One region of the Anoxybacillus sp. FSL W8-0382 genome, then DNA from elsewhere that is predicted to be linked to it. Evidence: a T-box and tRNA genes for the amino acid it is inferred to sense, from the RefSeq annotation. Region 1 holds a T-box; the other holds one or more tRNA genes.

Region 1 (11,668 bases):
GTTGTAATGAAGGAAACGATCGAGGAGCTTCACAATCGGCCAAACGACTGCGCACATCATTGTCGTCAAAATTCCCATAAACAATACACGCTTGGCAACAAAATGATACCGATAATTTGTATAACGATGAATAACCCATAAGTTTAACCCGACCGATAAAGCATATCCAATCGTCGTTGCCAAAATAGCCCCTACCGTTTCAAATGAAACGATCAGTATATAGTTAAACAACAATTTAAACAAAAGCCCAATCGTTAAACTAATTACAGTAAATTTTTGTTTGTTAATACCTTGTAAAATGGCTGCCGTCACAGAAAATAAAGCAAAGAAAATAGCCGTTGGCGCATATGCGCGCAACACTTCTGTTCCGAGTGGATCATAACTATAAAACGCAGCATATACGTATTCAGATAAAAGAGCCATGCCAATAACTGCAGGCAACGTAATAAACATAACGACTTGAAACGTGTCGTTTAAATATTTTCGTAACCGCTTGCTTTCCCCTTTCACATAAGCTTTCGTAATCGTGGGAATAAGCGTTAAGCTAAACGACGTTGCTAACGTGACCGGAATAATGACGAGTTTTTGCGCCCATACGTTAAAAATACCGTATGCGTCCTCAGAAATCGCACCGAGCCCGATGCTTGCCATCGCTTTGTTAAATGTAAATTGATCAATAAGCTGATATAACGGCATCGCCAAACCAACAAAAGCAAATGGTGCTGCGTAGGCAATCAGTTCTTTATACATATCTTTTAACGACATATGGATCGTGCCACGATCTTGCTTTAATAGTTCATCTAAAAATGATTTTCGCTTAAACCAATACATGAATAAAACAGCTAGTCCACCGACAGCGCCAATAAAGGCAGAAAACGTTGCAACTTGAATGGCAGTCACAAGCGAACCATCAAAAATACGTAAAACGATATAGCTACCTGCAAGCAAAAAGATGATGCGGACAAGCTGTTCGATAACTTGCGAAAGCGCTGTCGGCCCCATTGATTCATGCCCTTGAAAAAAGCCGCGAATTAAACTCATCATCGGCACAAGCAATAAAGCGAAACTAACCGCACGAATAACAGAAGTAACATCGGCAATCGAGTTGCCGTGTCCGTCATCATTGACAACAAACGGTGCTAATAGTGGTGCACTCATGTATAAAATAAGCCAAGCGAGAAAACCGGTGACCGCCATTAACATGATCCCTGAACGAAACAACTTTCGTCCAATCGCATATTCCCCAAGTGCATTGTATTTCGAGACAAACTTGGATACTGCAAGCGGCACTCCCATCGTTGCGATGCTAATAAATAGTGTGTATGGAACGTAACCGTAAGAATAAAGTGCTCCTCCTTGTTTGCCAACAAGTTGGTAAAATGGGAAGACGTATATAAGCCCTAATATGCGTGACAAAAACACGCCTCCCGTTAAAATAAACGTGCCACGCAATAACTTTGATGATGACATAACATCCCTTCCTTAACGGATTCATTGCTTCACTTATTTTAGCACACTTTTTTCTTTTTCATAAAATCATTTATAATCGTAACAGAAAGGACGTGAAAGTGATGACATATGATGTTATAGTCATCGGTGGAGGACCGTCAGGACTCATGGCAGCCATCGCCGCTGGGGAACGAAGTAAGCGTGTGCTCCTCCTTGATAAGGGAGATAAGCTCGGACGAAAATTAGCTATTTCTGGCGGCGGGCGTTGCAATGTGACAAATAGACGACCAGTCGATGAACTTATTCAACACATTCCGGGAAACGGCCGTTTTTTATATGGCGCATTTTCAATGTTTAATAATGAAGATATTATTCGCTTTTTTGAACGGCTTGGCGTTCCGTTAAAAGAAGAGGATCACGGTCGTATGTTTCCGGTGAGCGATAGTGCGCAATCTGTCGTACAAGCTTTGCTTCGAGAATTAAAACGATTGCGCGTCGACATTCGCGTTCATACTCCTGTCAAAGACATTGAATATAAAGATGGATCCGTATATGGAGTGACGCTGCGAACAGGGGAAATGATTCGAGCAAAAGCGGTTGTCGTTGCCGCCGGAGGGAAATCTGTGCCACATACCGGTTCGACAGGGGACGGCTACGCATGGGCAGAAAAAGCTGGACATACGATTACAGAACTGTTTCCAACCGAAGTGCCGATTGTTTCACACGAACCATTTATTCAAAAGCGAACGTTACAAGGATTATCACTACGCGATGTGGCATTAAGCGTATTAAACGCAAAAGGGAAACGAATCGTGACACATCGTATGGATATGATTTTTACACATTTTGGGGTTTCAGGACCAGCAGCACTACGTTGTAGCCAGTTTGTCGTCAAACAATTAAAAAAGCAACCGTCCGTTATGATGACGATCGATGCCTTGCCAGATGATAAAGAAGAAGCGTTATTTCAACGCATTGTACGTGCCATAAAAGAAGAACCGAAAAAAACGATAAAAAATATTGTAAAGGCACTTCTCCCTCTTCCTGAGCGATATATATTATTTTTATTTGAACAAGTAGCGATCGACCCGCAAACGACCGCGAGTACGTTAGGGTACGACAAAGTTCGCTCATTCGTCGCGACATGCAAGACGTTTTCTTTTTCCGTTCATGGCACGTTGCCGCTTGAAAAAGCGTTCGTCACAGGGGGTGGCGTGTCAGTGAAAGAAGTGCATCCGAAGGAAATGGCATCGAAGTTAATGAAAGGTCTTTATTTTTGCGGAGAAATTTTAGACATTCACGGTTATACGGGCGGCTACAATATTACTGCCGCACTCGTCACCGGACGACTCGCTGGAATGCACGCTGCCATATATGCAAAACAATAAGATCGCCACGAAGCGATCTTATTGTTTTATCTTTACACAACTTCTCCGTCCCATCCGAGCATGCCATCGACAATGTTACATACATCATAACCATGCGCCTCTAAATAACGGCAAACGTGTTCACTACGCACGCCAGAACGACAAATAATCACATATGTTTTCTGTTTGTCTAGTTCACTCATTCGTTCAGGAATGTCCCCCATCTTTATATGAATCGCTGATGGAATCATTCCGAAAGCGACTTCTTCATCTTCACGCACGTCAATAACCTGAATTCGCTCCCCAGCTTCGATCATTTGTTTTAATTGAGCGGCTGTCATTTCTTTCATCAATCTCTTCCTTTCTTTAGCAAAAGCCCCCCGCCACATGTGCGAGAGGCTTTGTACATTAATTTGCAACAATGTTCACTAATTTTCCTGGTACAGCGATCACTTTACGCACCGTTTTTCCTTCAATTTGTTCTTTAATTTTTTCGTCTTCCATCGCCAATTGTTCAAGTTGTTCTTTCGTTGCATCAGCTGGCACATGTAGTTTTGTACGTACTTTTCCATTCACTTGAATGACAATTTCGACTTCATCTTCAACTAATTTTGCTTCATCATATGCTGGCCAAGCTTCGTAAGCAATCGTGTTGCTATGACCTAGTTTTTCCCACAACTCTTCAGCAATGTGCGGACAAACTGGCGATAACAGTTTTACGAATCCTTCCATGTATGCTTTCGGCAATACAGGCGCTTTATATGCTTCATTAATGAATACCATTAATTGTGAAATGGCGGTATTAAAACGAAGCGCTTCGTAATCTTCGGTTACTTTTTTCACTGTTTGATGATATACGCGTTCAAGCGTATCTGTTTCCGGATTGTCAACGATTTTTGGATTTAGTTGACCGTTCTCTTCAACGAATAAACGCCATACGCGATCGAGGAAACGGCGTGCACCGTCAAGTCCTTTTGTCGACCATGCAATCGATGCTTCTAAAGGACCCATAAACATTTCGTATAAACGTAATGTATCGGCGCCATGGCTTTCAACAATATCGTCTGGGTTGACGACATTTCCTTTTGATTTGCTCATTTTTTCATTATTTTCCCCAAGAATCATCCCTTGGTTGAATAGCTTTTGGAACGGTTCTTTTGTTGGCACAACACCAATATCGTATAAAAACTTATGCCAAAAACGCGCGTATAACAAGTGCAATACGGCATGTTCTGCCCCACCAATATAAATGTCGACAGGCAACCATTTTTCTAATTTTTTAGGGTCAGCCAATTGCTTATCGTTATGCGGATCAATATAGCGCAAATAATACCAGCAACTTCCTGCCCACTGTGGCATCGTATTCGTTTCGCGACGACCTTTTTTGCCTGTTTTTGGGTCAACAACGTTCACCCATTCTTCAATGTTTGCTAGTGGGGACTCCCCTGTGCCCGACGGTTTAATTTCATCTGTCTTTGGCAACACAAGCGGTAATTCTTCTTCTGGCACTGGCGTCATCGTACCGTCTTCCCAATGGATGATCGGAATCGGTTCGCCCCAATAACGTTGGCGGCTAAACAACCAATCGCGGAGGCGATACGATACTTTTTTCTCTCCTTTTCCGTTTGCTTCTAGCCATTCAATCATTTTTTTCGTCGCTTCTTCTTTATTTAACCCGTTTAAGAAATCAGAGTTCACGTGTTCCCCGTCACCTGTGTACGCTTCTTTCGAAATGTCGCCACCGGCAACGACTTGTTTGATCGGCAAATTGAATTTTTTCGCAAATTCATAATCGCGTTCATCATGGGCTGGCACTGCCATAATTGCGCCTGTACCGTAGCTCATTAACACGTAATCTGCGATCCAAATCGGCAATTTTTCCCCATTGGCTGGGTTGATCGCATATGCTCCCGTAAATACACCTGTTTTTTCTTTCGCTAAATCCGTGCGCTCAAGATCGCTTTTGCTTTGAATTTGTTTTAAATATGCTTCAACCGCTTCTTTTTGCTCAGGTGTTGTAATTTTTTCAACGAGCGGATGTTCAGGGGCAAGCACGGCATAAGTTGCACCAAATAGCGTATCTGGACGCGTTGTAAACACCGTAAACGTTTCATCGTGTCCATCGACTTGAAAATGAATATTTGCTCCTTCTGAACGGCCGATCCAGTTGCGTTGCATTTCTTTAATGCTTTCCGGCCAGTCTAATTCTTCTAAATCTTCAAGTAAACGGTCCGCATATGCCGTAATGCGAAGCATCCATTGTTTCATCGGCTTACGAATGACTGGATGACCACCGCGCTCGCTTTTACCATCAATGACTTCTTCATTCGCAAGTACCGTCCCTAGTGCAGGACACCAGTTGACCGGCACTTCATCCATATACGCTAATCCTTTTTCATATAGCTTTAAGAAAATCCATTGTGTCCATTTGTAATAGTTCGGATCGGTCGTGTTCACTTCGCGATCCCAGTCATATGAAAAACCGAGCGATTTAATTTGACGGCGGAAGTTGTTAATATTTTTTTCTGTAAATTCAGCTGGGTCATTTCCTGTATCAAGCGCATATTGCTCGGCTGGTAATCCGAACGCATCCCATCCCATTGGATGCAACACGTTATATCCCTGCATGCGTTTCATGCGCGCTAAAATGTCCGTTGCTGTATATCCTTCTGGATGACCAACGTGCAATCCCGCCCCTGATGGATATGGAAACATGTCAAGCGCATAAAACTTTCGCTTTCCATCGTCTTCTGTCGTTTTAAACGTTTTATTTTCTTTCCAATACTTTTGCCATTTTTTTTCGATTTCTCGATGATTAAAACTCACGTGACAAACCTCCTTTTAATCCATTTTTAACAAAAATGAAAAACAAAAAACCCCCCATCCCAAAAAGGGACGAGAGGATTCTCCCGCGGTACCACCCTTGTTAGCGCACGAATCGTGCACTCACTTTCATCATTAACGCAGATTCACGGCGCATGCTACTTCATTCGCATACGCGACTCCAAGGCGAGTTCGTAAACAAACTTCGGTTGACTCGCACCACCCGTCAACTCTCTGCCGACCATTTGTTTACTACTACTCCTTTTCACCGTCATTTTCCATTATTTCATTATACATATCATTTTAAAAAATTTACACCTTCGTTGCAAGTGTATTTAAATTTACGTTTGAGTCAAGACTTTGTGGGAGATTTTTTTCTCGACCGATTTTTTTGGTTATATATGGTTTTATAAAATCGTTATATGTAAGCGCTTTTACTTACTCTCATCCTGTAGGTATGTGCGTTTTCTCTCGTTTTAAAAACCTTTCAATGCTTGCAATGCCTCGTAAATCGGTGTCCCTGAAGATTGGCGAAGGTATGGGATGTTATCTCGTACCACTTCTGTCATTTGCGTTTGCACGCGCTTCAGTGCCTTTTTCACGATCGTTTCTCGTTTCGTTTCTTCTCGTTCTTCCACGCCATACATCACTCCATCGCGTGTCCGAATGAGTAACGTATCTTTTATCGCGACGATCGCTCGCAACATCGCTTCAATCCCTGCATCCCTCCAACTTCGACCGTTTTTACTTCGTTTCGCAAACACATGCATCGTTCCTTCCGCACTCCCCATCGCCCTCATGTTTGTCGTGTCAATCCCTTTTTCCTTCAACCATACGCGATAGTCACGTAAACATCCTGGTATCTCCTCGATTCGACGAACAAGCGCCTCGAGTTGCTTTTCCTTCTCCTCATGTTCTAACGTACCGATGGCACTTGTGAGTTCTCGTAACACACCTTCTTCATCCCATGATGCTAACTTCTTTCGAATCACCCGATATCTCGCATGACCTCGGAACAATTGACGAATCTCTCTTGCCACATGGAACCGATCAAGCTGAAAGTACCCCCTGTCCCCGAAATATTCTCGACACGCTGTAATCCATGGGGCTCCATCTCCATTGATGACCACCCAATCCTCAAACGGATCATAGCTGTATTCCTTCATCAGAAAATTCTCTACAGCTTCCCAAATCGGTTCATTCGTTTGATGAACCATATACCGTCGATTCACTAAGGATACGCGTTTCCCGTTTTTCTCCCATCCTTGGTGAATCGTGATGATCTTTTCTTCTTTTCCTTTGATGCGGCTTCGTTGACGTTTCACGTACAACCCGTCTGCTTCGATAAAAAACACGCGCCCTTTTTTCTCCATCGCACGGTGCCCTTCCACCTCTGCCTCGATGATGGACTGGCGAATCGTTTCGTGACTCATACATGCATACCCCACCAGCTTTTCAAGCGACTGCGCAGCCTGTCGATACGAAGAACCCGTCACGGCGAGATGAATCGCTGTCTCCTCTAATAGCGGACTCACTCCATGCGCCCCATCGAACTGGAGAAAGACATCGAGTAAAGACGTATACACCTTTTTTTCACGGTCAAAGTAGTAGTTTCGCTTCACTTCCACCTCTCCAAATAGCGTTTGGAGTCGGATCGTCCGCTTATCTTTGAGCGCATATCGTTTCTTGTCCCGCTGTTCTGCCAATGTGCGGTCGATCTCCTCCAACACCTGTTGAAGGAGATGACCATATTGTTTTTGCATATGTCTAAATAAAGACTGTTCGATCTCTTTTAATGTCAAGCCGTTTGTGATATAATCCTGCATGGGCTCCACTCCTTTCTTTGGTTGTATTTTTTTTTCACACTTACTACCTTACCAGGAGGAGAGCCCGTTTTTCATCTATTTTGCTTACATATCTGACAGGTTCCTTATTATACCAAATCAGGAACCTGTCTTTTTTTCTCCCACAAACATTTTACTCATACTAAATTTACACCTTCGTTGCAAGTGTATTTAAGTATGGGTTTGAGTCAAGACTTTGTGGGGGATTTTTTTCTCGACCGATTTTATTGGTTATATATGGTTTTATGGACTTGTTTCATGTAAGCGCTTTTATCTACTCTTATCCTGTAGGTATGTGCCTATATCTGTGTTTTTAAAAACCTTTCAATGCTTGCAATACCTCGTAAATCGGTGTCCCTGAAGATTGCAAAGGTATGAGATATGATGTCGTACCACTTCTGCCATTTGCGTTTGCACGCGCTTCAGTGCCTTTTTCACGATCTCTTCTCGTTTCGTTTCTTCTCGTTCTTCCACGCAACACATCACTCCATGGCGTGTCCGAATAAGTAACGTATCTTTTATCGCGACGATCGCTCGCAACATCGCTTCAATTCCTGCATCCCTCCAGCTTCGACCGTTTTTACTTCGTTTCGCAAACACATGCATCGTTCCTTCCGCATCCCCCATCGCTCTCATGTTTGTCGTGTCGATCCCTTTTTCCTTCAGCCATATGCGATAGTCACGCAAACATCCTGGCATCTCCTCGATTCGACGAACAAGCGCCTCGAGTTGCTTTTCCTTCTCCCCATGTTCTAGCGTACCGATGGCACTTGTGAGTTCTCGTAACACCCCCTCTTCATCCCATGACGCGAATGTTTTTCGAATCGCCCGATATCTCGCATGACCTCGGAACAATTGCCGAATCTCTCTCGCTACATGGAACTGATCGAGCTGAAAGTACCCTCTATCTCCAAAATATTCACGACAACCCGTGATCCATGGGGCACCATCTCCATTGATGACGACCCAATCTTCTAGTGGATCATACCCATATTCTTCCACCAAGAAGCTCTCGATGGCTTCCCAGATTGGCTCATTCGTTTGATGAACATAGTTAGCGTCGGTTCACCAAAGAAACTCGTTTGCCGTTTTTCTCCCATCCTTGGTGAATCGTCACAATTTTCTCTTCTTTTCCTTTCATGCAGCTTCGTTGCCGTTTGACGTACAACCCGTCCGCTTCAATGAAAAACACCCGACCTTTTTTCTCCATCTTGCGGTGTCCAACGACTTCAGCCTCGACAATCAACTGACGAATCGTTTCGTGGCTCATGCACGCATATCCCACCAGTTTCTCTAAGGACTGGGCAGCTTGTCGATACGATGAACCTGTCACTGCCAGATGAATCGCTGTTTCTTCTAACAACGGACTGACTCCATGTGCCCCCTCAAACTGAAGAAAAGCATCCAACAGACAGACATACCTCCGTTTTTCCCGATCGAAGTAATAGTTCCGCTTGACTTCCACTTCTCCAAACATCGTCTACATCCGTATCCCTCGTTTATCTTTGAGCGCGTATCGTTTTTTATCTCGTTTTTCTGCCAATGTGCGGTCGATATCCTCCAACACCTGTTGAAGCAGTTGACCATATTCTTTTTGCATATACCGAAACAATAACTGTTCAATGTCTTTCCATGTGACTCCATCTGTGATATAATCCTGCATGGGCTCCAATCCTTTCTTTGGTTATTTTTTCGCACTTACTACCTTACAGGAGGAGAGCCCATTTTTCATCTATTTTGCTTACATATCGGACAGGTTCCTGATTATACCAAATCAGGAACCTTTCTTTTTTTCTCCCACAAACATTTTACTCATACCTGAAATGTGCTGGATTGACGGGTAAGCTCTTTAAGCATCGGGCATAGGAATAAACTAGGTGCCACGACCAATGCCATTCCGAGAAATGGGAATCCAGGTGAATACAAGTACAAGTATCCACTGACAAGTGTTAAAACCCCAGTGGTTAAACTCATGGCAAGTGATGCGTAGAGTCCATGAGCTGAAGGAATTTTGTCCTTACTAATATATTGATTAACAAAAGTCATGAATGCAAAGTGCGTGAGACCAAATGTTAAAGCGTGCAACGGTTGAGAAAACACAAAAACCAGTAGATTCTCAAAAAAATAGACACTTGACCAACGGATAATTGATGCAATCCCGGCCAATAGAAACATAGTCGCTACATCGAACTTAGTGAATACTCGGTTTGAAATGTAAAAGAACCCGATTTCAGCTAAGACAGCCAAAACAAGGATTCCACCAATATAAACACTATTGATTCCTATGTGTTTAAGATAAATAACTCCGTAATTATAATAGGCAGCATGGGTACCTTGTAAAACCATACTCAGGAGGAGACATATTAAAAATGATTTTGATTTCAGTAATTCAAAGGAACCTCCTGCCCGTTGAGAAAGCTTAACTCTTAAGCTTGATGGAGATCGAATTAATGATAGGATTAAAATGAATAGATTACCGAGTAAAAACAAATAGATAATATTGTTCGCATTTTTTGAGGCTACCCATCCTGTTAACACTGATGAGAGAATAAAACCGAACGATCCCCATAATCTGCATTTTCCATAGTCAATCCCATTTTCTTCTTTTGATAGAATGGAGGCCTTTGTCTCGTTGATAGGTAACAACATGGGATAGATGAGGCTGAAAAAGACCATTACTAACATAAGCCCTGCCAAATTATTAAAAGGCAAAAAACATACTAGGATGATTAGAGATAAAAAAGCGACTATAAGCGAAACGTGTGATAACCAATACCTTTTGCACAAGGCAGGAAAAATGTACGAAGTTGAAAAAGCTCTTACTAGTAATCCGATGGATATCACGATCCCTGCTTGTTGAGCAGTTAACCCTTTTGTAATCAGCCAAACGGTCCAGTACGGTAAGAAAATCCCCCAGGTGAAGAAAAATACAAAAAAGTTTGTGGATAACCATGTTTGTTTCATAACACTTCCCCTCATGTCAATACATTTTTTTTCGTTTTCTGAATGGTTTCAATAAGTTGTAGGGACAGTTCAAAAGCCTTTCTTTCTGAATCCGGATGATAGTTATCGGAGAAGGGATTAGCGAACCCGTGCTGTCCTTTAAACAACTCGACTTTTATCCCTGATTTACAGGATAATTGCTCGATGAGCCAGTTAACATTAAATGACTTTTCGTGCTCAGAAAACAGTAATAGTACGGGTAGTTTTGGGAATAAATTGAGATAGTCTCTAATCCGTGATCCATAGTAACCTATGGCCGCATCTCCTATGCCATAATGTTCGCAACATAACCAAGCTACGGTTGCACCGACGCTATACCCCCAGAACACAATGGTTTTGTATCGAGACTTTAAGGAATCTACTAAATTTAAAACTTGTTTTTTCGCTTTTCCAAATCCAATTTCATTTTTGAAATATTGGTAAGCATCTGCCTCATCATCATAATGAAAATGATCTCGATTTAATAAATTGGGGCAGTATACATCATACCCTTTAGTGGCAATCATTTGAGCTACGTGTTTCATATGATCGTTAATCCCATAGATTTCATGTATTAGGATGACAGCAACATCAGAATAATTACAGTGTTTTAACATGATATGACAAACTCCTTATCCTTATAATTAAAGATAGAGGGGGTGTCGCACTCCCCCTCAGTATAGGAAGTTAGTATTTGATCGGCATTGTAACAATACCATGAAAGGTAGGGTTAGGCGTCCATTCAGGTCTTTCAAGATTATATAAAGGTGTAATGTGAGAAAAACGTTGAATAACTTCTTTTAAAATTTCGGCGATTTCTACGCGAGCAAATGCTGCAGCAATGCATGCATGATAACCACCACCAAAACCAATATGCTGTTTACCTGTCCGATTGATATCAAATTTTTCTGGATTTTCAAAAACGCGTTCATCACGACCAGCGGAACCGAGGAAGAAATAGACCGAATCTCCTTCACGAATAAGTTGGTTATGAATAGTAATATCTTGGGCAGCGTGTCTTGTTATGTATTGAATTGGTCCTTCAAGTCGCATAGCCTCATCCAAGACCTTAGGAATTAGAGACAGATCTTTTTTGAGTTCATCAAATACTTTTGGATGTTTGAACAATAGATGCAACGTATTACTTAACATGAACTGCGGAATTTTATGTCCACCAAAAATTAGATGAATGGTTTGTGCGAT
Region 2 (11,668 bases), 1.8 Mb from region 1:
GCATCCTGGGGCTGTAGTCGGTCCCAAGGGTTGGGCTGTTCGCCCATTAAAGCGGTACGCGAGCTGGGTTCAGAACGTCGTGAGACAGTTCGGTCCCTATCCGTCGCGGGCGTAGGAAATTTGAGAGGAGCTGTCCTTAGTACGAGAGGACCGGGATGGACGCACCGCTGGTGTACCAGTTGTTCCGCCAGGAGCACAGCTGGGTAGCTATGTGCGGAAGGGATAAGCGCTGAAAGCATCTAAGCGTGAAGCCCCCCTCAAGATGAGATTTCCCATCGCGTCAAGCGAGTAAGATCCCTTGAAGATGACAAGGTAGATAGGTCCGAGGTGGAAGCGTGGCGACACGTGCAGCTGACGGATACTAATCGATCGAGGATTTAACTAAGCACACAAGAAAAGCTGAGAACGGTCCTTGGCGAAGCCAAGGAAACGTCCGACGGAGCCGAGAGCTTTTGACGAAGACGTGCTTGCACGTCGAACGGAAAAAGCGAAGGCGTAGGAGGATGTTAGTTCGAAGCTAGACAGTAAGAAAAGCGAAGGCGACTGTTCTGTTATCTAGTTTTGAAGGAATAAAAAAATGCTTGACAACAAAAAATATTCCGTTATAATAACATTTGTCTAAAGCATTATTGCTCGGTGACGATGGCGGAGAGGTCACACCCGTTCCCATCCCGAACACGGAAGTTAAGCTCTCCAGCGCCGATGGTAGTTGGCGGGACACCGCCTGCGAGAGTAGGACGTTGCCGGGCAAGATGCAATGGAGGATTAGCTCAGCTGGGAGAGCACTTGCCTTACAAGCAAGGGGTCGGCGGTTCGATCCCGTCATCCTCCACCATGTATGAACATTGATTTACTTTTATCATCGCGGGGTGGAGCAGCCAGGTAGCTCGTCGGGCTCATAACCCGAAGGTCGCAGGTTCAAATCCTGCCCCCGCAACCAAAATGGTCCCGTAGTGTAGTGGTTAACATGCCTGCCTGTCACGCAGGAGATCGCGGGTTCGAGTCCCGTCGGGATCGCCACTATATAAGTGAATTACTTAGACGGCTCGGTAGCTCAGTCGGTAGAGCAAAGGACTGAAAATCCTTGTGTCGGCGGTTCGATTCCGTCCCGAGCCACCATTTTAAATGATGCCGGCTTAGCTCAATTGGTAGAGCAACTGACTTGTAATCAGTAGGTTGCGGGTTCAAGTCCTGCAGCCGGCACCATCTGCGGAGGGGTAGCGAAGTGGCTAAACGCGGCGGACTGTAAATCCGCTCCCCTTGGGTTCGGCGGTTCGAATCCGTCCCCCTCCACCATTTTGACTTTAGGGGCATAGTTTAATGGTAGAACAGAGGTCTCCAAAACCTCCGGTGTGGGTTCGATTCCTACTGCCCCTGCCAAAAAACGTGGCGGCTATGGCGAAGTGGTTAACGCACCAGATTGTGGCTCTGGCATTCGTGGGTTCGATTCCCACTAGTCGCCCCATATATGCTTGAAAATTTTGGGGTATAGCCAAGCGGTAAGGCAACGGACTTTGACTCCGTGATGCGTTGGTTCGAATCCAGCTACCCCAGCCATATATGCGGAAGTAGTTCAGTGGTAGAACACCACCTTGCCAAGGTGGGGGTCGCGGGTTCGAGTCCCGTCTTCCGCTCTTCGTTTCATGGCGGCATAGCCAAGTGGTAAGGCAGAGGTCTGCAAAACCTTTACCACCGGTTCGAATCCGGTTGCCGCCTCCATTTTTTTATGCGCCGGGGTGGCGGAATTGGCAGACGCACAGGACTTAAAATCCTGCGGTAGGTGACTACCGTGCCGGTTCGAGTCCGGCCCTCGGCACTGTAAAGGCTTGACAAAGCAAGTTTGTGTGATAAAATTTAATTGTTCCATGCCGATGTGGCGGAACTGGCAGACGCGCACGACTCAAAATCGTGTTCCCTTGCGGGAGTGTGGGTTCGACTCCCACCATCGGCACTGTTAAATAGGGAAAAGGTTTTAGGGACAAGGGGTTTCACAAAGGTGAAATCCCTTGTTTTTTATTTACCGAATACATTTGACGCATTTTTATTTTGGAAAGTAGGTGAATAAAATGATCATTGCGAACAACTATAAAGAAATTAAAGATCATTTTGATTTCACGGATAGTATCATAACGGATATGAAATGGAATAATCCATTAGACCTATCTATCACGATAGACTATTATTGGGATACACAGGAGAATAGGGAGGAAAATAGGACATTAGCGTTGCATTTTAAGGATTGCCTAGATGTGGAGTACAAAATAAAAAAAGAGATACTAGAAATGTCAAGGCGTGATATCCATTTTGATAGCTTGTTCACTATTATTCTCTTCGAAAATGTAGAAGCAAATTCAAGCGAATTTTACCATTTTCATATCTATACCTTTGATTATAAAGAGCCGTTGTTAAAAATTATTTGTAAGCAAGTTCAGTTGGAAGAAGTATAGCGCCACTCGTCATGGATTTTAACAAAGAGATGGGAAAGATTAACAACTAAAAGGCGGTTCGCTCCGCCTTGTTTTATTGTTGTTTTTGCGGTATTATCTCGTTAAGAAAAGCGAACGCGTCAAGTTGTTACTAACTCATATTTCGCACCTTGGTAGGGCGGAACAAAAGGATTTTTCATTCAGTTTTTTAGAAACCCGTGGTGCTATATAAAATCGAGTAAGCATAAAAATAGCCCTTGCTTGTGGATCTCCTATAGAATGGAAGTGCCAACCAACATTCGAAAGGAGAATTCCCATGCAAGAGCCCTTTCATTTTACTACAGATCAAGCAAAGATTCAAAAACAATATGCAGTCATTTTCTTTTTTGTTTCTGCCCAGCTGTCACAAATTCAATTCTATCTTCAACGTCGCAATCGTCATTTGGTGAAACAAGAAGATACGGTGATCATTGCTATTCATCTTTTAGGAAAGCTGCTTGGCTTCTCTTCCGAACGTGCATGGCATCGCTTTGTGACTGGGAACTTGTTTACAACGTTCTCGATACAATCGCCGTTGTCGAGCGCTGCGCTTTGCGATCAAATGGATCCGCCATGAGCTAGCCAAACGTGGACAACACCACGCCTATGCGGTCGTAGATAGTATACCACTCGAGTTGTGCCATGCCGCAAGAATGTACCGAGTCAAACGATTTCAAGGAATCGCGGACATCGGTCTCTGTGCATCGAAAAAGCAGTGGTACTATGGATTTAAGCTCCATCTTCAGGTGACCAACCAAGGACTGCCCATGGGATACGTGGTAACGGAGGCGTCCTGTCACGATCGAACTGCAGCTGAAACCGTCATGACCCAAATTCCTCATCCTTTTAATTTGGGTGATAAAGGATTTATCAGTAGCGAATTGCAAAAAAAAGTTGTATGAAGCGTACCAAATCGCTTTTTGGACTCCATCTCGCAAAAATCATCGTTTTTGATTATATGAATTTGATTGTGTATGAAACCAAAAGGTGTTATGTCAAATCTCTTCTTCATTTGTAACCACGATGCCTATTATTGTCCAGGCATATATGCGCGCATTGATTTTATAGGGAAAAATGAGTTATAAAGAGATGAGTGATGCATTTTTGAAAAAGTTGTGAACAACGTATTGACTTGTCCGAGGGGAGTCGATATAATGTAAAACGTAATTACGAAACAGGGATTCCTGTTTTTATTTTTGCATCTGATTCGACAAATTTCTACTTTTTCTGCATGCGGGTGTAGTTTAGTGGTAAAACCTCAGCCACGAGCGACACATCGTCGAATAAGCGACGAGTTGCCTCGACGCACCGATCATCGTTGAGTAAGCGGGAAGAGGAAGAGGCATAGTTGAGCGTGCAGGGCAATTGTGGATATAGTGAATACAATGATGCGGGTGTAGTTTAGTGGTAAAACCTCAGCCTTCCAAGCTGATGTCGTGGGTTCGATTCCCATCACCCGCTCCATACATACGGGGACAACGCAGTGTTTCGTTTCGAAGATGAACGGGGCATTGCGTTTTTTTATTTCGCTTCGCCCCGTATTTGTTATATGATGAGTTGTGTATGAGCTGTACCCCCATGGATTTGAATAAACATCTCTTTCATCGCTTGCAATATTTGTTCACATTGCGTTTCTGTAAATGAGGGCAGAAAATATACGATTTGAATTGCATTTGTTGTTTGCTCTGTAACCATTGTTCGTTTCGAATCAACGATTGGACTGCCGAACGGGCCTTGAGCGTCTTTTGTGACGAGTTTTCGATCAAAATTTGTCGTCCGATCATTGATGCCGATATATTCATCTGCTTGTGTACCGATCGTGACGGCTATATCTCCTGTTAGATGATCTCGATCATAAATGCCGATCGGTAGTTTATAATATAAGGAAAAAAAGTTATTCACATCGGCCGCCGAGTGAATGGATGGAATAAAACTTTGCTTCTGTACGCGACGAAGCAAACTTTCCGATGAAGGACGATATCGGCTCGGATCTGTGCCAATTTGTTTAAATACAGACCGCCATTCTTTTACTTCTGGCCATTCAGCCAACGGAGTTTGTTCCATATCAAAATATAGCAACTCTTGAAATTGGCGAAGTTTCCCTTTCAGCATGTTGGGGGATGGACCGACGACGATTTGATCGTATGTAAGGACGCCGATTTTAAAATGAGGTACGCGCTGTTTTATTGTGTCACAAATGGTTAACATATCGTTCACTCCTTTTTCTTTACATTGTAACATAAACAACAAAGAAAGGAGGGATTCGGGGATGGACGTTGAAGCATTAAAGGAAGAAATCATTCAATATAGCCGAACGATCGGCATTGATAAAATCGGTTTTGCTCATGCGGATCCGTTTAGCGAATTAAAAGAACGACTGCGTCACCAGCAACAACTCGGATATGAATCAGGATTTGAGGAGCCTGATATTGAAAAGCGGACAACCCCATCTTTATTGCTTCCAGAAGCACGTTCTATTATTGCAATTGCCCTCGCGTATCCGTCGAAGCTAAAAAACGCACCGCGAAGCACGAAAACAGAACGAAGAGGCATTTTTTGTCGCGCATCCTGGGGACAAGATTATCATGTTGTTTTACGCGATCGCTTACAAAAATTAGAACAATTTATTTTAGAACGTGTACCAGATGCAAAAGTAAAATCAATGGTAGATACAGGAGAATTATCGGATCGGGCAGTAGCCGAGCGTGCAGGTATCGGATGGAGTGGGAAAAACTGCTCAATTATTACGCCAGAGTTTGGATCGTACGTATATTTAGGAGAAATGATTACAAATATCCCGTTTCCTCCGGATGCGCCAATTGAAGATCAATGCGGGACATGCACGCGCTGCATTGATGCTTGTCCGACAGGCGCACTTGTGCAAGGGGGACAGTTGAATGCGAAGCGATGTATTGCTTTTTTAACGCAAACGAAAACGTTTATTCCTGATGAGTTTCGCGATAAAATTGGTAATCGATTGTACGGATGTGATACGTGTCAACTTGTTTGTCCGAAAAATAAAGGAAAAGACTTTCATTTCCATCCAGAGATGGAGCCGGATCCAGAAGTGGTGAAACCGCTATTAAAACCAATTCTTCATATGACGAATCGCCAATTTAAAGAGACGTTTGGGCATTTATCGGGGGCATGGCGTGGGAAAAAACCGATTCAACGGAATGCCATTATCGCATTAGCTCATTATAAAGATGAAAGTGCCATCGACGATTTATTGATATTGCTTCAAAAAGATTCACGTCCAGTCATTCGTGGAACCGCGGCGTGGGCGCTTGGGAAAATCGGAAACAGGAAAGTTGTGCCGATGCTCCAGCAAGCAAAAGAAAAAGAACAAGATGAGGACGTTATTCGAGAAATTGATAACGCGTTAGCGATGCTTGAAAATGTGTAGTTGTTTTTCTTTCATCTCTGACATAACGTATTAAAAAACGAAAAAGTGGTGAGCGAGATGAGAAAACAGCTACACGCCCTTCTCGATCAGCGTATTCGTTCCTTTTTTGCGGCTAATGTGACGGATGAGGAAATGGAACGAAAAAAGCAACTGCTGGCGAAGCGACAGGCGAAGCTTGTGAAATGCGAAGGAAAAGGAGTCGTAATAGAAAAGAAACATATTGCCTCTCACACGTTCGTCCGCTACATCGTTCATTTCCGTTTTTTTATTTGGCAAGACGGGTGGATGTATGTTGAAGAGGAACAAGAGATGCGTGAAGCAATATTTGAACGACGTGAGCTTGTGAGTGATCGCCCGCTTTTGCCTAACATGGAGACGGAACAAGTTGAAAAAAAACAAGAACGTCATGAAGATGAACGAGTTCGTTATACGTATGATCGATTAGCCGCAGTACGATATGCTGAAGTATGGTGGAATGATTATAACCCCGCGTTTCATCAATTCCATGTTGATTGCACAAATTTCGTTTCTCAATGTTTGCATGCGGGCGGTATTCCGATGATCGGATATCCAAATAAAACGAAAGGATGGTGGATGCGAGAAAACGATTGGAGCTATACGTGGACGGTTGCACATGCATTTCGTTGGTATTTAAGTGGAACGAAAACAGGTATTCAAGCAGTTGAAAAAAAATCGCCGGAACAGTTGTCTCTTGGTGACGTCATTTGTTATGATTTTCAAGGGGACGGACGATTCGATCACACGACGATCGTTGTCGCGAAAGATAAACAAGGGATGCCTCTCGTCAATGCCCATACGTCCAATAGTAGAATGCGTTATTGGTCATACGAGGATTCAACCGCTTATACGCCGAATATTCAATATAAGTTTTTTCATATTATTGATCGAATATAGGAGTGAAGAATGTGGCTTTACATGTCGTTTTATATCAACCAGAAATTCCAGCAAACACAGGAAATATCGCGCGTACGTGCGCGGCGACAGGAACGTCATTACATTTAATTCGACCGCTCGGATTTTCAACTGATGACAAAATGTTAAAGCGTGCCGGATTAGATTATTGGGAGTATGTTAACGTTCATTATTACGATTCATTACAAGAGCTTTTCGAAAAATATAAGGAAGGTCAATTTTTCTTTATTACGAAGTTTGGAGAAAAATATTACACCTCTTTTGACTATAGCGATCAAACGAAAGACTACTTTTTCGTTTTTGGTCGCGAAACAAGCGGATTGCCGAAAGATTTAATTGAAAATAACATGGAACGTTGTTTGCGTATTCCGATGAATGAATACGTCCGTTCGCTCAATTTATCGAACACAGCTGCTATCCTCGTGTATGAAGCGTTAAGACAACAAAACTTTCCAAACGTATTTTAAGCGACTTTCGAATGAAAGTCGCTTAATTTTTTACTTCTGGCTTATCATTATATCCTGCGGTGAAGATCGCCACCAAAAAGGCAGCGATTACGCCAAGAATGAGAAGCGTCTTCATATACAATCTCCTCCCTTGATGAAGTGACAACAAATGTCCACGTTTTCATTATAGCTTAATTGCATGTCGGGATGAAAGTCATTCTTTCACGAATGATCCCGGACATCCTTGCATACATATGGTATTAATCACAATGCTAGATCACAACGGTGGAGGAGGTCCGTGTATGGACATTTTAAAAAAAATACAAAAATATAGAGAAGAAGAACAGAAGTTAAAGTGGGAAGGGACATTTGCGGAATATTTAGAAATCGTAAAAGAAAAGCCATGGGTAGCTCAGTCTGCTCATTCTCGCGTTTACAATATGATCAAAGATGCGGGCGTAGAAGAAGTGGATGGGAAGAAAAAATACAACTTTTTTAGCGGCCAGTTGTTTGGACTTGAGGAAGCGCTAGAGCGTCTTGTAGAAGAATATTTTCATCCAGCTGCGAAACGATTAGATGTTCGAAAACGTATTTTGTTGTTAATGGGGCCAGTAAGCGGCGGAAAATCGACGCTTGTGACGATGTTAAAGAGAGGGCTTGAGGCGTACTCATATACCGATCGTGGTGCTGTATATGCCATTAAAGGATGTCCGATGCACGAAGATCCGCTTCATTTAATCCCGCACCATTTACGCGACGAGTTTTATAAAGAGTACGGTATTCGTATCGAAGGAAATTTGTCGCCATTAAATATGATGCGGCTTGAAAAAGAATACGGTGGGCGCATTGAAGATGTGATGGTTGAACGCATCTTTTTCTCAGAAGATAAACGTGTCGGAATCGGGACGTTCAGCCCATCCGATCCGAAGTCCCAAGATATTGCTGATTTAACAGGAAGCATTGATTTTTCTACGATTGCTCAATATGGGTCCGAATCGGATCCGCGCGCATATCGCTTTGATGGGGAGTTAAACAAAGCAAATCGCGGCATTATGGAATTTCAAGAGATGCTGAAATGTGATGAAAAATTTTTATGGCATTTACTTTCTTTGACGCAAGAAGGAAATTTTAAAGCGGGACGTTTTGCACTTATTAGTGCTGATGAGCTCATTGTTGCTCATACGAATGAAACAGAGTATCGTTCGTTTATTGCTAATAAGAAAAATGAGGCGCTTCATTCGCGAATTATCGTCATGCCGATTCCATATAACTTAAAAGTGTCAGAAGAAGAGCGTATTTATGAAAAAATGATTCGCGAAAGTGACGTAGAAGATGTGCATATTGCACCGCATACGCTGCGGGTAGCAGCGATGTTTACCATTTTAACGCGATTGAAAGAGCCGAAGCGCGGTGATATCGACCTTGTGAAAAAAATGCGCTTGTATGACGGTGAGTTAGTTGAAGGATTTAATGAAGTGGATGTCGAAGAGCTGAAAAAAGAATATCCAGATGAAGGAATGAGTGGTATTGATCCACGTTATGTTATTAATCGTATTTCGTCTTGTATCATTCGAAAAGAAGTGCCGTCCATTAATGCATTAGATGTATTGCGAGCATTAAAAGAAGGGCTAGAGCATCATCCGTCTATTTCAAAAGAAGATCGGGAACGTTATTTAAATTTCATTTCGATTGCAAGAAAAGAATACGATGAAATTGCAAAACGTGAAGTACAAAAAGCGTTCGTCTATTCGTATGAAGAATCAGCAAAAACGTTAATGGATAACTATTTAGATAATGTAGAAGCGTATTGTAACAGAGCGAAAATTCGGGACCCGCTCACAGGAGAAGAAATGAATCCAGATGAAAAGCTGATGCGTTCGATTGAAGAGCAAATTGGCATTTCGGAGAATGCGAAAAAAGCATTTCGTGAAGAAATTTTAATTCGTATCTCAGCATATGCCCGCAAAGGTCAACGATTCGATTACAATTCGCACGAACGGTTGCGTGAAGCGATCCAGAAAAAGTTGTTTGCAGACTTAAAAGATATTGTCAAAATTACGACGTCTACAAAAACACCTGATGAACAACAACTCAAGAAAATTAATGAAGTTGTTGCGCGGTTAATTGATGAGTATGGTTATAACTCCACTTCAGCAAATGAATTGCTTCGTTACGTCGGAAGCTTGTTAAACCGATAAAGCATGCCGCACTTGGCATGCTTTGTTTTATCATCGTACTGTAGTTGAGCAATTTTCGTTACAATAATTACCATTTAAAAAGAGACAAACAGGGTACCCCTTATGCCACGTGGAGCTGTTTTTTCACGGTATCAATGGGAATATTTTGTTTCGCTGCACGGTAAATGAACTCCACGAGGCTATGTCCTTTTCTCTTGCGCAGGAGATCGAGCCCATCCGAAAAATCACTGTTCGACTCGAACATGCTGTACATATACGCAAGTTGCACCAAGATCCAATACCGTTTCACCGCCCGACGCCCGCGAACGCGGTATCCATCGAGTTTCAGCTGGTCTTTCGCTTGACGGAAAAAACATTCGATCGACCAACGTGCAGCATAGTAGCGCAAGATCTCTTCATCGCTTAGCTCGCGATCGGTGCTCAAGACGCAATGAAGATGTTTCGGCGTCATCGGCTGATCGGCTTTCCATGCGAGCAGCACCACGGCATCCTTGAGACCGTTCAGAGCACCTTCGTAGCGATACACCCGATAACGCTCTTTTCCCACCGTGACGAGGCGGGTATCCCGTGGCTCCATAGATTTGGCAAATTCCTTTGCTTGAATGGCCGTCCCTTTTGGATAGAGAATCCGATTCGTCTTCAGCATCGCGATGACGTGGAACCCTTTTTTCAAGCAGGCTCCCACGAGGGTTTTCGATGGATACCAAGAGTCCATGAGCACATAAACGGGGCGACTCACATCCAACGAAGAAAGCATCTCGATCGCGAGTTCCCCTTTGCTTTTCCCCGCCGTCTTGTCGTAGAGGCGAAAGGCAAAAGGAAACGCTTGGGTCATCGTATGAACCATGAGCCAAACGAGAGAATGTCCCCAGATCGACTTTTTCTCTGCGTGAGAATAGTGCCAATCACACCCTTGAATGGCGTGTGTTGCCCGTGACGAGGGCTTCGTTTTTTGGCAAATCGTATCATCGATCGAAACAAAAATGGGTTGATTCTCTCGTTTCGAGCTGCGTTCGACACGATGAAGCACCCACTGTTGGAGTTTGCGAAGCAGCGTCTCTTCCTCCCATGGGCTTTTCGTGAAAAAATGGCTCAGTGTCGTGCGATGGTTCGGATGAAAACTCCCATGATGTAGATCGGTCAGCGTTCCCGAAAAGCCCTTTGTAATCATCGCATCCACGATATGAACGAGATGCTTCATGACAGGTTTCGAGAAATAAAGGGCCAACCCCAACATCGTCAAAAACTTGTGGATTCCTTGGTGATGTGCTAATCTATTCATGAGACATGAACCTCCTTGTGAATGGTTTGTTGGCACATCTATTCTAACCAAGGAATCGGGTTCATGTCTTCTTTTTTGTTTGGTTGTAAATTTATGTTAGTAAATTTGCTCATCTACAGCATCGTATAAAACAGGCTTGTCCTTCAGAAAGGGATTTGAACAATTTTCGCAATCATTTGTCAATTTTTTTCGGTCGTCGCATAGGATAAAGTAACTAGCCATTCATTTATGATTTTTTATTAGCCAACATAGTGTATGCGAGGAAAAAGAATTTGTGCATGATTATTTCATATGTAGGAGGGGAAAAAATGAGTAGAAACTTCATTGTGTCAAAGGAAGATTGGTCCCTCCATCGAAAAGGCCACGATGATCAAAAACGGCACGAAGAAAAAGTGAAAGAGGCAATTAAAAATAATCTCGGTGACTTAATTACAGAAGAAAGCATCATTATGTCCAACGGTCGCGATGTCATTAAGATTCCGATTCGTTCGTTAGATGAATATAAAATTCGTTACAACTATGACAAAAATAAGCACGTCGGCCAAGGCGATGGGGACAGTCAAGTTGGTGATGTTATTGCGCGCGACGGTTCTGGTGACGGTCAAAAAGGACCCGGAAAAGGGCAAGGGGCAGGTGATTTGGCAGGGCAAGATTATTATGAAGCAGAAGTATCTCTAATGGAACTTGAAGAAGCGTTATTCAGTCAATTAGAACTTCCAGACTTAAGGAAAAAACAACACGCTGATCATGTTGTGCAACATATTGAGTTTAACGATATTCGCCGAACGGGATTGATGGGGAACATCGACAAGAAAAAAACAATGATGGCTGCGTTTAAACGAAATGCATTAAGTGGCAATCCGAGTTTTTATCCAATTTATCCCGAAGATTTAAAATTTAAAACGTGGAATGAAGTCATTAAGCCGGATTCGAAAGCG

Evidence for each region. A T-box is a leader RNA that pairs with one kind of tRNA and senses whether it is charged. The one in region 1 lies ahead of leuS (leucine--tRNA ligase), so its partner is inferred to be a tRNA-Leu.
Region 2: it encodes a tRNA-Leu, which carries the amino acid that the T-box ahead of leuS (leucine--tRNA ligase) is inferred to sense. The anticodon was not compared.

Annotation. Positions count from the first base shown of each region.
Region 1 is NZ_JBBOPX010000001.1:510,931-522,598, reverse strand. It holds gene NSS60_RS02825 (putative polysaccharide biosynthesis protein) at 1-1,470, opposite strand, end outside; gene NSS60_RS02820 (NAD(P)/FAD-dependent oxidoreductase) at 1,572-2,837, shown strand; gene NSS60_RS02815 (rhodanese-like domain-containing protein) at 2,870-3,166, opposite strand; gene leuS (leucine--tRNA ligase) at 3,225-5,642, opposite strand; T-box leader at 5,705-5,917, opposite strand; gene NSS60_RS02805 (ISLre2 family transposase) at 6,116-7,465, opposite strand; partial or broken gene NSS60_RS02800 (ISLre2 family transposase) at 7,797-9,146, opposite strand; gene NSS60_RS02795 (3-phenylpropionate MFS transporter) at 9,296-10,447, opposite strand; gene NSS60_RS02790 (dienelactone hydrolase family protein) at 10,459-11,082, opposite strand; gene NSS60_RS02785 (cytochrome P450) at 11,153-11,668, opposite strand, start outside.
Region 2 is NZ_JBBOPX010000001.1:2,343,215-2,354,882, reverse strand. It holds rRNA gene NSS60_RS12485 (23S ribosomal RNA) at 1-385, shown strand, start outside; rRNA gene rrf (5S ribosomal RNA) at 633-749, shown strand; tRNA gene NSS60_RS12475 (tRNA-Val) at 760-835, shown strand; tRNA gene NSS60_RS12470 (tRNA-Met) at 864-940, shown strand; tRNA gene NSS60_RS12465 (tRNA-Asp) at 945-1,020, shown strand; tRNA gene NSS60_RS12460 (tRNA-Phe) at 1,044-1,119, shown strand; tRNA gene NSS60_RS12455 (tRNA-Thr) at 1,131-1,206, shown strand; tRNA gene NSS60_RS12450 (tRNA-Tyr) at 1,212-1,296, shown strand; tRNA gene NSS60_RS12445 (tRNA-Trp) at 1,307-1,380, shown strand; tRNA gene NSS60_RS12440 (tRNA-His) at 1,390-1,465, shown strand; tRNA gene NSS60_RS12435 (tRNA-Gln) at 1,483-1,557, shown strand; tRNA gene NSS60_RS12430 (tRNA-Gly) at 1,563-1,634, shown strand; tRNA gene NSS60_RS12425 (tRNA-Cys) at 1,646-1,719, shown strand; tRNA gene NSS60_RS12420 (tRNA-Leu) at 1,731-1,816, shown strand; tRNA gene NSS60_RS12415 (tRNA-Leu) at 1,868-1,951, shown strand; gene NSS60_RS12410 (hypothetical protein) at 2,067-2,447, shown strand; partial or broken gene NSS60_RS12405 (IS982 family transposase) at 2,743-3,413, shown strand; tRNA gene NSS60_RS12400 (tRNA-Gly) at 3,856-3,929, shown strand; gene NSS60_RS12395 (B3/B4 domain-containing protein) at 4,011-4,673, opposite strand; gene queG (tRNA epoxyqueuosine(34) reductase QueG) at 4,735-5,871, shown strand; gene NSS60_RS12385 (amidase domain-containing protein) at 5,929-6,786, shown strand; gene trmL (tRNA (uridine(34)/cytosine(34)/5-carboxymethylaminomethyluridine(34)-2'-O)-methyltransferase TrmL) at 6,798-7,271, shown strand; gene NSS60_RS12375 (PrkA family serine protein kinase) at 7,553-9,448, shown strand; gene NSS60_RS12370 (IS701 family transposase) at 9,549-10,730, opposite strand; gene yhbH (sporulation protein YhbH) at 11,039-11,668, shown strand, end outside.